Regions from separate parts of the Stenotrophomonas sp. 05N423 genome, predicted to be linked through region 1. Evidence: predicted binding sites of a transcription regulator. Region 1 holds the regulator's gene; each other region holds the start of a gene.
The links. Region 1 encodes FliA, which starts transcription of late flagellar genes. Its sites were predicted from a motif close to TAAAGTTTNNCNNNCNNNGGCCGATAA; they were not measured.

Region 2: the regulator FliA is predicted to act here: its motif matches at 2,192-2,218, upstream of AC1DGW_RS11730 (methyl-accepting chemotaxis protein).
Region 3: the regulator FliA is predicted to act here: its motif matches at 3,034-3,060, upstream of AC1DGW_RS11410 (methyl-accepting chemotaxis protein).

The regions. Positions count from the first base shown of each region.
Region 1 is NZ_JBFTMV010000012.1:96,082-100,801, forward strand. Features, by position in the region: gene flhF (flagellar biosynthesis protein FlhF) at 1-1,622, shown strand, start outside; gene AC1DGW_RS16060 (MinD/ParA family protein) at 1,609-2,493, shown strand; gene AC1DGW_RS16065 (RNA polymerase sigma factor FliA) at 2,490-3,236, shown strand; gene cheY (chemotaxis response regulator CheY) at 3,250-3,642, shown strand; gene AC1DGW_RS16075 (protein phosphatase CheZ) at 3,642-4,265, shown strand; gene AC1DGW_RS16080 (chemotaxis protein CheA) at 4,270-4,720, shown strand, end outside.
Region 2 is NZ_JBFTMV010000006.1:205,164-209,883, forward strand. Features, by position in the region: gene AC1DGW_RS11720 (NahK/ErcS family hybrid sensor histidine kinase/response regulator) at 1-1,123, shown strand, start outside; gene mntP (manganese efflux pump MntP) at 1,315-1,896, opposite strand; yybP-ykoY riboswitch at 1,906-2,071, opposite strand; gene AC1DGW_RS11730 (methyl-accepting chemotaxis protein) at 2,248-4,719, shown strand.
Region 3 is NZ_JBFTMV010000006.1:112,681-117,400, reverse strand. Features, by position in the region: gene AC1DGW_RS11415 (glycoside hydrolase family 18 protein) at 1-484, shown strand, start outside; gene AC1DGW_RS11410 (methyl-accepting chemotaxis protein) at 690-2,861, opposite strand; gene AC1DGW_RS11405 (TIGR00266 family protein) at 3,202-4,215, shown strand; gene AC1DGW_RS11400 (patatin-like phospholipase family protein) at 4,292-4,720, shown strand, end outside.

The sequences.
Region 1 (4,720 bases):
TCATCCTGTCCAATCGCCGGATCGAGGAAGGCGTCGAGATCGTGGCGGCCGCCCACTACGACGAGACCGCCGTGCAGCGCGCCCTGGAAGCCGCCCGCCCGGCGCCGCCGCCGGCACCCAGGCCGCGCAGCGCCGCCGAGGCGATCATCGCCGCGGTGACCCGCCGCAGGACTCCGGAGCCGGAACCGGTGGTGGCCACCGCCTCGGCCGTGGCCGCCCTCGCCCGCTCGGCGGTCGGCGCCACCGGCCGCTCCATCGACAGCAGCGTCGAACTGGCCCCGGGCAGCCGTTTCTCCTCGCTGCTCAAGCCGCAGCCCAGGCCTGCCGCCGAGCGCATGCCCGAGCTTCCGGAACAGATCTTCGCGACCTTCCCGGCCGCGCTGGACGACACCCCGGTGGTGCCGGCGTTCCGCCCCGAGGGCTTCGCCGTGGCCGAGCCGGCACCGGTCGCCCCGGCGCCGGTCAACCGCGCCCGCTTCCTGATCGATCCGCCGCTGGAGGAACCGGTCGCCGTGGCACCCGTGCCGGCCCCGCGGGTCGAGCCGGCAATGGCGCCCCCTGCCCTGTTTGAAATGGCCCCGCCCCGCCAGATGCCGGTCGAACCGATCGTGCCCGTCGCTCCGGCCGCTGCCGCGACCGTCAATGTTCCGGCGCCCGAGCCGGAAGCCGTTGTCGCCGCGGCCGCGCTGAGCGTGGTCGCCGCGGTGCCGCGTGACGACCGCCAGCTCGCCGAGCTGCGCCAGGAAGTGGCCGGCATGCGCCAGCTGATCGAGCGCGAGATGAACCGCTTCACCGATGAGCGCCTGCGCGGCAGCCCGGTGCGCGCCAACGCGCTGGACCTGATGGACGAGTACGGCTTCGATGCCGGCCTGGCCCGCGACGTGGCGGTGCAGATGCCGGCGGAAACCGACCCGGCGCGGGCCCGCGGACTGATGCTGGGCCTGATCTCCAGGAAGCTGCCGATCGCCCCGGTCGATCCGATCGAAGCCGGCGGCGTGATCGCCCTGGTCGGCCCGACCGGCGCCGGCAAGACCACCACCATCGCCAAGCTGGCCTCGCGCTTCGCCGAGGCCCACGCCGCCCGCGACGTCGCCCTGGTCACCACCGACACCCAGCGCATCGGCGCGCGCGAGCAGCTGTACGGCTTCGGCCGCCAGCTCGGCATCGCCGTGCACGAGGCCAGCAGCGGCACCAACCTCAACCAGCTGCTGGAGCGCCTGGCCGACTACAAGCTGGTGCTGATCGACACCGCCGGGCTGGGCCAGCGCGACCGCGCCCTGACCGCCCAGCTGCAGTGGCTGCGCGCCGCCGGCCAGATCCGCACCCTGCTGGTGCTGCCGGCCAATACCAGCTTCCAGGACATGGACGAGGTGGTCCGCCGCTTCGGTGCGGCCAACCCGCAGGGCCTGGTGCTGACCAAGCTGGACGAGACCGGCCGCTTCGGTTCGGCCCTTTCGGTGGCCGTGGATCACCGTTTGCCGATCACATGGGTGACGGACGGGCAGGATGTGCCGGAAGATCTGCACCGGGCCTCGGCGGCCAATCTCGTGCTTCGCCTTGAAGATTTGCGCCGCGCGGCCGATATGCCCTGCAACCCGGAGTTGAACCATGCCGTCGCGTGAGTACGCCAAGCTGACCAATGCCTTCCCGCTGTCGGCCACCCGCCGCCAGCCCGCAGGCCCCGTGCGCACCATCGCGGTGACCGGCGGCAAGGGCGGCGTGGGCAAGACCAACGTCTCGGCCAATCTGGCCGTGGCGCTGGCCGGCATGGGCAAGCGCACGCTGCTGCTGGACGCCGACCTGGGCCTGGCCAACATCGACGTCATCCTCGGCCTGCAGCCCAAGCACACCCTGGCCGACCTGGTCGCCGGGCGCTGCTCGCTGGAGGACGTCATCATCGAGGGCCCCGACGGCCTGCTGGTGGTGCCGGCCGCGTCCGGCCGCCGGCACATGGCCGAGCTGCAGCCGGCCGAGCACGTCGGCCTGGTCAACGTGTTCTCCGAGCTGGAACGCGACCTGGACGTGATGATCATCGACACCGCGGCCGGCATCACCGACAGCGTGCTGACCTTCTGCCAGGCCGCGCAGGACACCGTGGTGGTGGTCTGCGACGAGCCGGCTTCGATCACCGACGCCTACGCCCTGATCAAGGTGCTCTCGCGCGAGCGCGGGGTGGACCGCATCCAGGTCGTGGCCAACATGGTGCGCGACCCCAACGAAGGCCGCGTGCTGTACGAGAAGCTGGTGCGGGTGTGCGAGAAGTTCCTGGCCGACGTCTCGCTCAATTACCTGGGCTGCGTGCCGCAGGACGACTGGCTGCGCCTGTCGGTGCAGCGCCAGCAGCCGGTGGTGAAGCTGTACCCGTCGGCGCCGGCCGCGCTGGCGCTGCAGGAAATCGCCCGCCGCACCGCCCGCTGGCAGGCGCCGACCGAGCCGCGTGGCGGCGTCGAATTCTTCCTGGAGCGCATCATCCAGCGCGGGGTGGCGACATGAACCCCGCCGCCCATTACCGCGAAGTGCAACGCGCCAGCGCCAACGACTGCATCGCCCGCCATTCGGACCTGGTGCGGCGCATCGCCCACCACCTGGCGGCGCGCCTGCCGGCCAGCGTCGAGATCGACGACCTGATCCAGGCCGGCATGATGGGCCTGATCGAAGCCTCGCGCAGTTACGACGCCGAACAGGGCGCCTCGTTCGAGACCTACGCCTCGATCCGCATCCGCGGCTCGATGATCGACGAGATCCGCCGTGGCGACTGGGTGCCGCGTTCGGTGCACCGGCGCGCCCGCGACGCCGCCGCCACCATCCGCCGCATCGAGCAGACCACCGGCCGCGCCGCCAGCGCGACCGAGGTGGCCGAGGCGATGGAGATGCCGCTGCCCGAATACCTGCGGCTGATCGAGGACGCCGCGCGCGGCCAGGTGCTGAGCCTGGAGTCGCGCATCGAGGACCAGGGCGAGCTCGATACCCCGGCCACCGGCGGCCCGACCCCGCAGCAGGTGCTCGAGCGCAGCCAGTTCGGCGAGGAACTGGGCAAGGCCATCGGCCAGCTGCCCGACCGCGAACAGCTGGTGCTGTCGCTGTACTACGAGCAGGAACTGAACCTGAAGGAGATCGGCGCCGTGCTCGGGGTGAGCGAGTCGCGCGTCTGCCAGATCCACGGCCAGGCCATGCTGCGCCTGCGCGGCCGGCTGAAGATTTTCGAGGCGGCCGACGCCGGCCTCGTCGAACCATGAAGAGGAACACCTTTTGAACAAGAACATGCGGATCCTGATCGTCGACGATTTCTCGACCATGCGGCGCATCGTCAAGAACCTGCTGGGCGACCTGGGCTTCACCAACACCGCCGAGGCCGAAGACGGGCATGCCGCGCTGGCGCTGTTGAACAGCCAGCCGTTCGACTTCGTGGTCACCGACTGGAACATGCCGGTGATGACCGGCATCGAACTGCTCAAGGCGATCCGCGCCGATGCCAAACTCAAGACCCTGCCGGTGCTGATGGTCACCGCCGAGGCCAAGCGCGAGCAGATCATCGAGGCCGCGCAGAACGGCGTGAACGGCTACATCATCAAGCCGTTCACCGCGCAGACCCTGGAAGAGAAACTGGGCAAGATCTTCGAGCGGCTGGGAGCGAGCGCCTGATGGGCACGCCCGGCGAAACCCTGAGCGGGAAATCGGCCTTGGTGCAACGCCTGCAGGATGCGCTGGCGGCGCTGGAAAGCGGCGACGAGAGCGGCCTGCGCCGGGAAATCGATGCGCTGGCGGCGCTGCGCACGCAGCCGATGATGGCCGGCCTGGGCCGGCTTGCGCGCGAGCTGGGCCAGGCGCTGGGCGAACTGCCGACGGTACCCACCGAGGCCGGCGAACTGGACGACGCCTGCGCGCGCCTGGACCACGTGGTCGAGATGACCGAGAAAGCCACCCACCGCACCCTGGACCTGGCCGAGCAGTGCCGCGAGCTGGTCACCGGCCTGCGCGAGGGCAGCCTGCCGACGGTCGAACACGAACAGGCGCTGGACCGCATCCGCCACAACCTCACCGAAATCGCCCTGACCCAGAGCTACCAGGACCTGACCGGGCAGATCATCCGCCGCGTGGTCGGCATCGTGCGCCGCGTGCACGAAGGCTTCGGCGCGCTCGGCCTGCCGCCGCCGGAGGAAGAGGCGCGCAACAGCGGCCTTGCCGGTCCGGCGCTGGAAGGCATCGACCGCCACGCCGTCAGCCAGGACGACGCCGACGACCTGCTCTCCGACCTGGGGCTGTGACGCCATGAGCGCCTTCGCCGACGACATCGCCGCCGATTTCATCCTCGAGGCCCAGGAAATCCTGGATCGCCTCGGCGAACAGCTGGTCGCGCTGGAGCAGTCGCCCCGCGACAACGACCAGCTCAACGCGGTGTTCCGCGGCTTCCACACGCTCAAGGGCGGTGCCGGCTTCCTGGGCATCAACGCGATGGTCGAGCTGTGTCACGCCGCCGAGGAAACCCTGGGCATGGCGCGCTCGGGCAAGGCGGTACTGCAGGCGCACCACTTCGATGCCGCGCAGCAGTCGCTGGACTGGCTGCAGGCCATGCTCGACGCGGTGTCGGCCGGCACCGATCCGCAGCACGCGCCGCCGGCGCTGATCGCGCTGTTCGACGTCGACGTGGCGCCCGCCGCCCCGGCTCCCGTGGCCGCGGCACCGGTCGCGGCCGCCGGCGGCGACATGATCACCGAAGACG
Region 2 (4,720 bases), on a different contig from region 1:
CGTGGCCGAGCGCTCGCAGGCGGCCGAGGCGGCGCAGCAGTCCAAGACCCGCTTCCTGGCCGCGATCAGCCACGACGTGCTGCAGCCGCTCAACGCCGCGCGCCTGTTCGCCTCGGCGCTGCGCGATGGCCTGCAGGAAGGCGACGAACAGCGGCACCTGGCCGAGCGCGTGGACGCCTCGCTGCGCGCTGCCGAGGAACTGCTCGACGGCCTGCTCGACGTGTCGCGGCTGGACGCCGGCGGCCTGCGCCCGACCGTCACCGACTTCGACGCCGCGCTACTGGTACGCGAACTGGCCGCGCAGTACACGCCGGTGGCGGCCGGGCGCGGCCTGCGCCTGCATGTGTTCGCGCGCCAGGCGTGGGTGCGCAGCGATCGCCGCCTGCTGCGCCGCGTGCTGCAGAACTTCATGGCCAACGCGCTGCGCTACACCCGCAGCGGGCGCATCGTGCTGGCGCTGCGCGTGCGCGGCGGGCAGGTCGAACTGCAGGTATGGGATACCGGCCCCGGCATCCCCGAACACCACATGCAGCAGATCTTCAAGGAATTCCACCGCTACCAGCAGCCGTTCGACTGGGGCGAGCAGGGCCTGGGCCTGGGCCTGTCGATCTGCCAGCGCATCTCGCGCCTGCTCGGCCACGGCCTGGACGCGCGCAGCCAGCCCGGCCGCGGCAGCATGTTCTCCATCACCCTGCCGCGCGTACCGACACCGGCGGTGGCGCCGCCGCCGCGCGCCACGCCGGCGTTCGGCGGCGACGAGGCGCTGGCCGGCCTGCGCGTGCTGTGCGTGGACAACGACCAGGAAATCCTCGACGGCATGCGCGCGCTGCTCGGCCGCTGGAAGGTGCGGGTGATCGCTGCCAGCACGGTGGACATGGCGCTGGAGAAGATCGCCGAACGACCGGACGTGATGCTGGTGGACTACCACCTGCACGACCGCATGGACGGCCTCGATGCGCTGGTCGCGCTGCGCGAGGCAGCGGGCCGCCCGCTGCCCGGCGCGCTGCTCACCGCCGATGGCCGCGACGAACTGAAGCGGCTGGCGCGCGAGCGCGGCTACCGGGTGTTGACCAAGCCGGTGAAACCGGCCTCGCTGCGCGCCTTCCTCACCGCCTGGCGATAAGAGCCTGCGGGAAGCCGGTTGCGCCGGCGATTGCCGTCCACGTCGCGTTCCGTAGATGCGGGGGGTGATTGCCCGTGCCGATGGGCCAATGCCTTGCAGGAACGGCGCATGTAGGAGCGCACTTCAGTGCGCGACGGGGGCTTTCCCGGTAGAGCCTCGTCGCGCACTGAAGTGCGCTCCTACAGGGGGCCTCACGCCGCGCCGTGCAGGTGTTCGTACAGGATGCTGGCGCCGATGACGATCAGGATCACGCCGCCGACGATCTCCGCGCGCTTGCCGACCAGGGCGCCGAGCACGCGGCCGAGCATGATGCCCAGGGTGACCATGACCAGGGTGCACAGGCCGATGACCAGCGCGACCACGCCGATGTGCACGTCCAGGAAGGCCAGGCTCACGCCGACCGCCGCCGCGTCGATGCTGGTGGCCAGTCCGGTGGCGGCCAGCGTCCAGAAACGGTGGTGGCGGTTGTCGTCGGCGTCCTGGGTTTCCTCGTCCGTATCCGGGCGCAGGCCGGCCACGATCATGTGCACGCCCAGCGCGCCGAGCAGCACGAAGGCGATCCAGTGGTCGAAGGCTTCCACGTACTGCGACGTGGCGCGGCCCAGCAGCCAGCCCAGCAGCGGGGTGATGGCCTCGATCGCGCCGAAGATCAGGCCGGCGCGCAGTGCGTCGGGCAGGCGCGGACGGCGCATCGCCGCGCCCTTGCCGATCGCGGCGGCGAAGGCGTCGGTGGACATGGCGAAGCCGACGAGAAGGATGGAGAGAGGGGACATCGGGTTTTCCTGGTCGGGCGGAGACGGACGGCATACGGCGCGCCCAACCTGACGTTGCGCGGCATGCCGTTGGTCTCGCCAACCGTGGAACCGGTCGCACGCGCCACGACGCAATGGTCGAGTGTGTTGACGCGTGCGCTTCCAGATGCTGGAAGCAGGCTACTCCCCAAGGGAGCGCGGATTCTAGCACGGCGCCGTAGGCACGCAGGCGCCGCGCTGACATGCCCCTGTCATCGCCGGCTGGCTTCATGTGCGCCGCACCGGCAGCCGGCGCATGCCCATGCGCGGAAAGCGCTAAAGAACCGGCAGGTCCGGCCGATCCAGAGGCGTCCCCACGCCCGGAGTCATGCAATGAAGTTCCCGCTTGGAATCGCCCAGAAGCTGCGGCTGAGCCTGTTGGCCCTGATCGTCGGCCTGGTCGTCATCGGCTCGGCCTATGCCTGGCTCAGCGCCGGCATGCGTGCCGCCGACCAGCGCCTGCAACGCTACCAGCAGGAAGCGGCGCGGCTGGAGAACCTGGCCCGCGCTTTCGCCGAGACGCGGCGCGCGCAGGCCGAGTATGCCATGTCGTTCTCGACCGCCGCCGGGCAGGCCTTCGGCAAGGCGCGCGGGCAGCTGGACGAGGCATTGGCGCTGGCGCCGGCGCCGGGCGCCGCCCCCTGGCCGGCGGAGCTGACGGCAACGCTGCGCTCCTACCTCGAATCGGCGCAGTTGCTGGACGAGCGCATCGGCGAGCTTGGCCATGATGCCGACAGCGGCATGCAGGGCGAGCTGCGCGAAGCGGTGCACACGGTGGAGAACCTGATCGGCGACTACCGCGAGCCGGAGCTGCAGGTGTCGATGCTGAGCATGCGCCGCCACGAGAAGGACTTCATCCTGCGCCGCGAACAGAAATACGCCGATGAGTTGAGTGCGCAGGCGATGCCGTTCGAACTGCTGCTGCAGCGCGCGCGCATGCCCGAGAGCGTGCGCGCGCAGGTGCGCGAAGCGATGCAGCGCTACCAGGGCGCGTTCCTGTCCTATGCAGCGGCGCGCTTCGGCGTGGACAGCGAGACCCAGGCGCTGGACGACCATGCCGCGCAGGTGGATCCGGTGATCCAGCAACTGCAGCGTGACCAGCGCAGCGCGTTGCAGGAACAGCGCGCCGGGCAGGCGTCCGCACGGACCTGGATGAACGCGACCTTCGCCGCCACCGTGCTCCTCGTCGGCCTGTTGCTGGTCACGCTGCTGGTGCTGCTGCTGCGCGCCATCGACCGGCCGCTGGCCGATGCCGCCGCGTTCGCCCGCGCCATCGCCGACGACCATCTCGACGGCACCCTGGTGGTACGCAACCGCGACGACGAGATTGGCCGCCTCGCCACCGCGCTGATGCAGATGCAGGCCAGCCTGCGCGAGCGCATCGCCGCCGAGCGCGTTGCCGCGCTGGCCAACCAGCGCGTGCGCCAGGCATTGGACGTGGCCCGCGCCGCGGTGCTGGTGACCGATGCCGAAGGCCGCGTGGTCTACGCCAACGACGCCCTGCTGCAGACCTTCGCGCAGGCTGGCGTCGGGACGCCGATAGGCACCGGCGTGGACGCGGCCGCGCTCGGCGCCGACGTGGCCGCGGTGCTGGCCGAGGCCGAGCGTGGCCATACGGTCGATGCCGAAGTGGAACTGGGCAATACCGGTTTCCTGCTGCGCGCCAGCCCGGTGCTGGAGCAGGAGCGGGTGCTTGGCCTGGTGATGGAATGGCAGGACCGCCGCCTGGAACGGGTGATTGCACATGAGGTAGCCGCGGTGGTGGCCGCTGCCGCCGCGGGCGACCTGGAAGGGCGCATCGAACTGGCCGACAAGCAGGGCTTCGTGCGCGAGCTGGCCGGGCGCATCAACGCGCTGCTGGACAGCGTGCAGTCGCAGGTCGGCGACGCCACCCGCGTCATCGGCCACTTCGCCCGCGGCGACCTGAGCGCGCGCATGCGCGGCGACGGCAACGGCATCTACGCGCGGCTGCGGCAGGGGCTGGAGGTGGCGATGCGCCAGGTCGGCGCCATCGTGTCCAGAATCCAGCAGTCGGCCGGCAGCGTGCAGGCGGCGGTGGACGACATGGCCAGCGGTACCCGCGACCTGTCCGGCCAGGTCCAGCAGCAGGTGGACGATGTGCACGACGCATTGGAGCGCGTCCGTTCGGTGGCCGGCGAGGCCCGCGAAAACGCCGGCAGTGCGCGCGAGAGCGCGGAAATCTCCGAGGCCGCCAGTGTCGCCGCCGAGCGCGGGCGCGAGGCCACCACGGCCGCGGTGACCGGCATGGAGCGGCTGCGCGCGTCCTCGCGCCATATCCGCGAGATCGTCGCCACGGTGGACAGCCTGTCGTTCCAGACCAACCTGCTGGCGCTCAACGCGGCGGTGGAAGCGGCGCGCGCCGGCAGCCATGGCCGCGGTTTCGCGGTGGTCGCCGGCGAGGTGCGCCAGCTGGCGCAGCGTTCGGCCGAGGCCTCGCAGCAGATCCGCGCGCTGGTGGACGCCTCGCTGCAGCAGGTCGAGGCCGGTGCGCGCCTGGTCGACAGCAGCGGCGAGGCGATGCAGGACATCGGCGGGCGCGTGCAGCAGGTGGTGACGGCGATGGCGCGCATCGACGCGGCCTCGGCGCGCCAGGTCAGCGCGGTGGACGACGTCGAGCGGCTGCTGCGGCGTATCGGCGAGGGAACGCGACAGAGCGGCAATGTCGCCCATGCGTCCTCGCAGGCGGCGATGGCGATGCGCGAACAGGCGCAGGAACTGGCGGCGACGGCGGAGACGTTCGTGCTGGGCGGCAACGACACGCCGCGGCAATCGCACGCGGCCTGAA
Region 3 (4,720 bases), on a different contig from region 1:
CCTGACCCCGACCACCGGCCACCAGAGCGGGCTGGCGCGCTCGGCGCTGGCGCCGGCGGACGAACGCACCACCGAGGGCGCCGTGCGCTACTTCCTCGACGCCGGCGTGCCGGCGGACAAGATCAATGTCGGCGTACCGTTCTACGGACGCCGCTTCGGCGACGTGGAGCCGGTCGATAGCGGCCTGTACCGCAGGTTCGCCAGCGATGGCGGCTTCATCACCTGGAGCGAGATCGTGCAGACCCGCCTCGGCGCGCCCGGCTGGGAACGCCACTGGGACGCGCAGGCGCAGGTGCCGTGGCTGTGGAACCCCACCGAGCGGCAGATGATCACCTACGACGATCCGCAGTCGCTGGCGATCAAGGCCGGATACGTCAGGCGCAACAAGCTCGGCGGGATCATGTACTGGGAGCACCGGCTGGACGACGGCCAGCTGCTGGACGTGCTGCACAAGGCGCTGCACCAACACGGCGAAAACCCGTAGGAGCGCACCCTGGTGCGCGATGGGGCCTGCATGCAGATCCTTCTGCAACAGCCCGCGCGACCTGTGCGGGATTGGTGGGAAAGCCCCATCGCGCACTGAAGTGCGCTCCTGCGCTGGAAAGCACCCCACGGGCTTTACCGGTGAAGCCAGATGCGGGGCAAGCCCCGCATCTACGTGGGTACCGCAGCCCCCGCGCCCCGGCGAGTCAGGCGGCCAGCCGCAGGCTGCCGCCGAGGTTGAACACCGACACCGACTGCAGCAGGCTCTGCGCGCGGTCGCGCAGCGAGGTCGCCGCCGCCGCCACCTCCTCCACCAGCGCCGCATTGCTCTGGGTTACTTCGTCCATCTGCGTGGTGGACTGCGCGACCTGGCTGATGCCGCTGCTCTGCTCGCGACTGGCCAGCAGGATCTCGGACATGATCGCGGTCACGCCACCGATGCCGGTGACGATCTCGTCCATCGCATCGCCGACCCGGTGCACGCGCTCGGTGCCGTTCTCCGCCTTGGCCACCGCGTCGGTGATCAGGTTCTTGATGTCCTTGGCCGCCTCGGCCGAGCGCTGCGCCAGGCTGCGCACCTCCGACGCCACCACCGCGAAGCCGCGGCCGTGCTCGCTGGCGCGCGCCGCCTCCACCGCGGCGTTGAGCGCCAGGATGTTGGTCTGGAAGGCGATGCCGTCGATGACGCTGATGATCTCGGCGACCTGCCGCGAGCTCTGTGCGATCTCGTCCATGGTGACGATCGACGCCTTGACGATCTCGCCACCGCGGGCGGCCACGTCGGTGGCGGAGTGGGTGATGTCGCCGGCGCGGGCCACGCGCAGTTCGTTGTCGCGCACGGTGGAGGTCAGCTCTTCCATGCTGGCGGCGGTCTCTTCCAGGTTGGCCGCCAGGGTTTCGGTGCGCGCGGACAGGTCCTGGTTGCCGTTGGCGATCTCGGTGGTGGCCAGTCCGATCTGGTCGGCGTCGTCCTTGATCTGCTGGACCAGGCGGTGCAGGTTGGCGACAGTGGCGTTCATGCCGGTGCGCACCTGGCCGAACAGGCCCGGGTACTCGGCGTCGATGCGCTGGGTCAGGTCGCCCTGGGCCAGCGCCTGGGCGACCCGCAGGACATCGCGCAGCCCGGCATCGGTGGTGACGGACAGCTGGTTGAGCAGGCGGCCGATCTCCTGGCCGAAGCCCTTCTTGCCATCCAGCCCGATGCGGCGGCTGAAATCGCCCTGCCCGGCGCTGTCGGCCAGGGTGCGTATCTCATCGACCAGGGCGGCCAGTACCGCGACCGTGTGGTTGACGGCGCTGGCGGTGTGGCCGAACAGGCCCGGGTAGTCCTGCCCGATCTTCTGCGAGAGGTCGCCGGCCGACAACGCGCCGGACACGCGGCCGATGTCCTGCAGGCCGGCTTCGGTCACGTCGGACAGTTCGTTGAGCAGGCCGGCGATGTCCTTCATGAAACCGGTGCGGCCGGCGCTGTCCATCTTGACGCTGAAGTCGCCGCGGCGCACCGCCGCCTCGGCCATGGACTGGATGTCGGCCACGATGGACTTCAGGCTGCCCTGCATGGCACGCAGCGAATGCACCAGGCTGGAGGTGTCGCCCGGGCGCAGCACGATGGCGGTCTGCAGGTCGCCATTGGCGATGCGCTCCACCGCCTTGACCACGTCCTGCGGCTCGCCGCCGAGCTGGCCGATGATGCGCCTGAAGGCGAACAGCAGGGCGCCCAGCAGCACCACCAGGGCGGCCACGATCGAGGCCACCGCGATGCCGGTCCACAGGCCGTTGGCCTTCTCCGCCGCCAGCACCTGGCCTTCGGTGCGCTGGTCCAGCAGCACGAAGAATTCGCCGATCGGCTTCATGATCGCGGCCTTGGTGGCCTCGTAATCCTGGTCGTGCATCAGGGTGCGCGCGCGTTCCAGGTCGGGCTCGCCTTCCCGGGTGAAGCCGCCGTTGCCGTCGTCGTACTGGCCCTTGACCATGTGCATGGCCGCGTTTTCAACCTTGGCCAGCTCGTTGGACAGGTCACCGGCCTGCTTTAGCTTGGCGAATTCGGCGGTGGTGAAGCCGGCCTTCTCCATCAGCTTCTGCAGGGGGATGGCCTGGCCGTCCGCGCGCGCCTTGCTGCCGTTGCGGACGGCGACGATATCGTCATACGCCTGCTCGTTGCGCTCGTCGCCGGTGACGACATAGATGCGCGCGAGCCGGGTGAGGTCGTCCGAACTCTGCCGGAGCTCGTCGGCCAGCAGATAGGAATCGTAACGGGACTGCTGGGCCGCCTTGAGCTGGGCCGCGGTGGCCTTGACCTCGAAGATGGAAGCGAACACCAGGCCGAGGATGACCAGGGTGACGGCGAACAGGCTGATGAACAGCGTTTTGATCGACATGGAAGTTCCCCTTGAATGAGTGAACGCCCTGACTCATTCCGTCGCCACCGCTCCGCTTTCCCGGGGCGGAGGGGTGGTTCCTTCATGGCTGCCTTGCGGCAGCCACCCGAGCATGGCGGCATTGCCAAGAACTGCGCGGCATGGCCTCCAGCCCTTCCTCGCGGTGCGAAAACTATCGGCATTGGCAGTCGCCGCTTTAGCGGCAGATCGAAGGAAAAAAATGAATGGGAATGCCGGCCTTCCGCACCCCGCCGGCGGCGTGCGGAACGACCGCCGGTGCGTGCGTCGCGCGCCGCCGACACCGCATAGACTGGCGGCTCTTTCCCAGCCAGGCACGCCGATGAGCCAGTGGTACTTCCACACCCCCGGACAACCCGACCGCATCGGTCCGCTGGACGACGAGGCGGCACGCCGCCACGCGCAGCTGCACCGCGACGCCCTGGCCTGGCGCGAGGGCATGCAGGGCTGGCAGCCGGCCGCGTCGCTGCCCGAGTTCGGCGGCCAGGCGGCGCCGCCGCCCATGCCGCCGCCGGTGGGCGGCCGCCGCAACCGCGCCGACGACATCGACTTCCGCATCGTCGGCCATGAGATGCAGTTCGTGGAGATCGAGCTGGACCCCGGCGAGAGCGCCATCGCCGAGGCCGGCGCGCTCATGTTCAAGGACGCGGCGGTACGGATGGAGACCGTGTTCGGCGACGGCCGCCACGAAGGCCAGGGGGCCGGGCTCATGGACAAGCTGCTGGCGGCCGGCAAGCGCGTCATCACCGGCGAGAGCCTGTTCGCCACGCTCTACACGCATGCCGGCCAGGGCAAGGCCAAGGTCGCCTTCGCCGCGCCCTACCCCGGCACCGTGCTGCCGATGAAGCTCGACGAGCATGGCGGCCAGCTGATCTGCCAGAAGGACAGCTTCCTGGCCGGCGCGCGCGGCGTGCAGGTCGGCGTGCATTTCCAGCGCAAGGTGATGACCGGCCTGTTCGGCGGCGAGGGCTTCATCATGCAGAAACTCGAGGGCGACGGCTGGGTGTTCGTGCATGCCGGCGGCTGCGTGGTGGAGCGCGAACTGGCCGCCGGCGAACGCATCGACGTGGACACCGGTTGCGTTGTCGCCTACCACGCTGGCGTGGACATGGACGTGCGCCGCGTGGCTGGCCTGAAGAGCATGTTCTTCGGCGGCGAGGGCGTGTTCCTGGCCACCCTCACCGGCCCCGGCAAGGTATGGCTGCAGTCGCTGCCGTTCTCGCGCCTGGCCGGGCGCATGTACGCGGCCGCACCGCAGGGCGGCGGCCAGAGCCGCGGCGAAGGCTCGGTGCTGGGCGGGCTGGGGCGCATCCTGGACGGGGACAACCGGTTCTGATCGCGACCGCGGCCGTTGGCCCGCGGTTTGGCCGGTTGCCGCTATGCTTGCGCCCTTTCCCGCATACCCATTCATCATGAAGCCGCGCAACGCCCGCCTGCTGCTGTCCCTGTCGCTGTTTGGCCTGCTGGCTGCCTGCGGTGGCGAGAACACGCGACCGACCGCACCGGCACGGCCGGCGGTGCCGGGCACGCCGGCCAAGCCGGTGAAGATCGGCGTGGCCCTGGGCGGCGGCGCGGCCAAGGGCTTCGCCCATATCGGCGTGATCAAGATGCTGGAGGCCAACGGTTTCGAGCCTGTGGTGGTGTCCGGCACCAGCGCCGGCAGCGTGGTCGGCGCGCTGTACGCCAGCGGCATGAACGCCTTCGACATGCAGCAGAAGGCGGTGTCGCTGGACCAGGCCAGCATCCGCGACGTGCGCCTGTTCTCCGGCGGCCTGATCCAGGGCCAGAAGCTGCAGGACTACGTCAACGCGCAGGTCGGCAACAAGCCGGCCGAGCAGCTG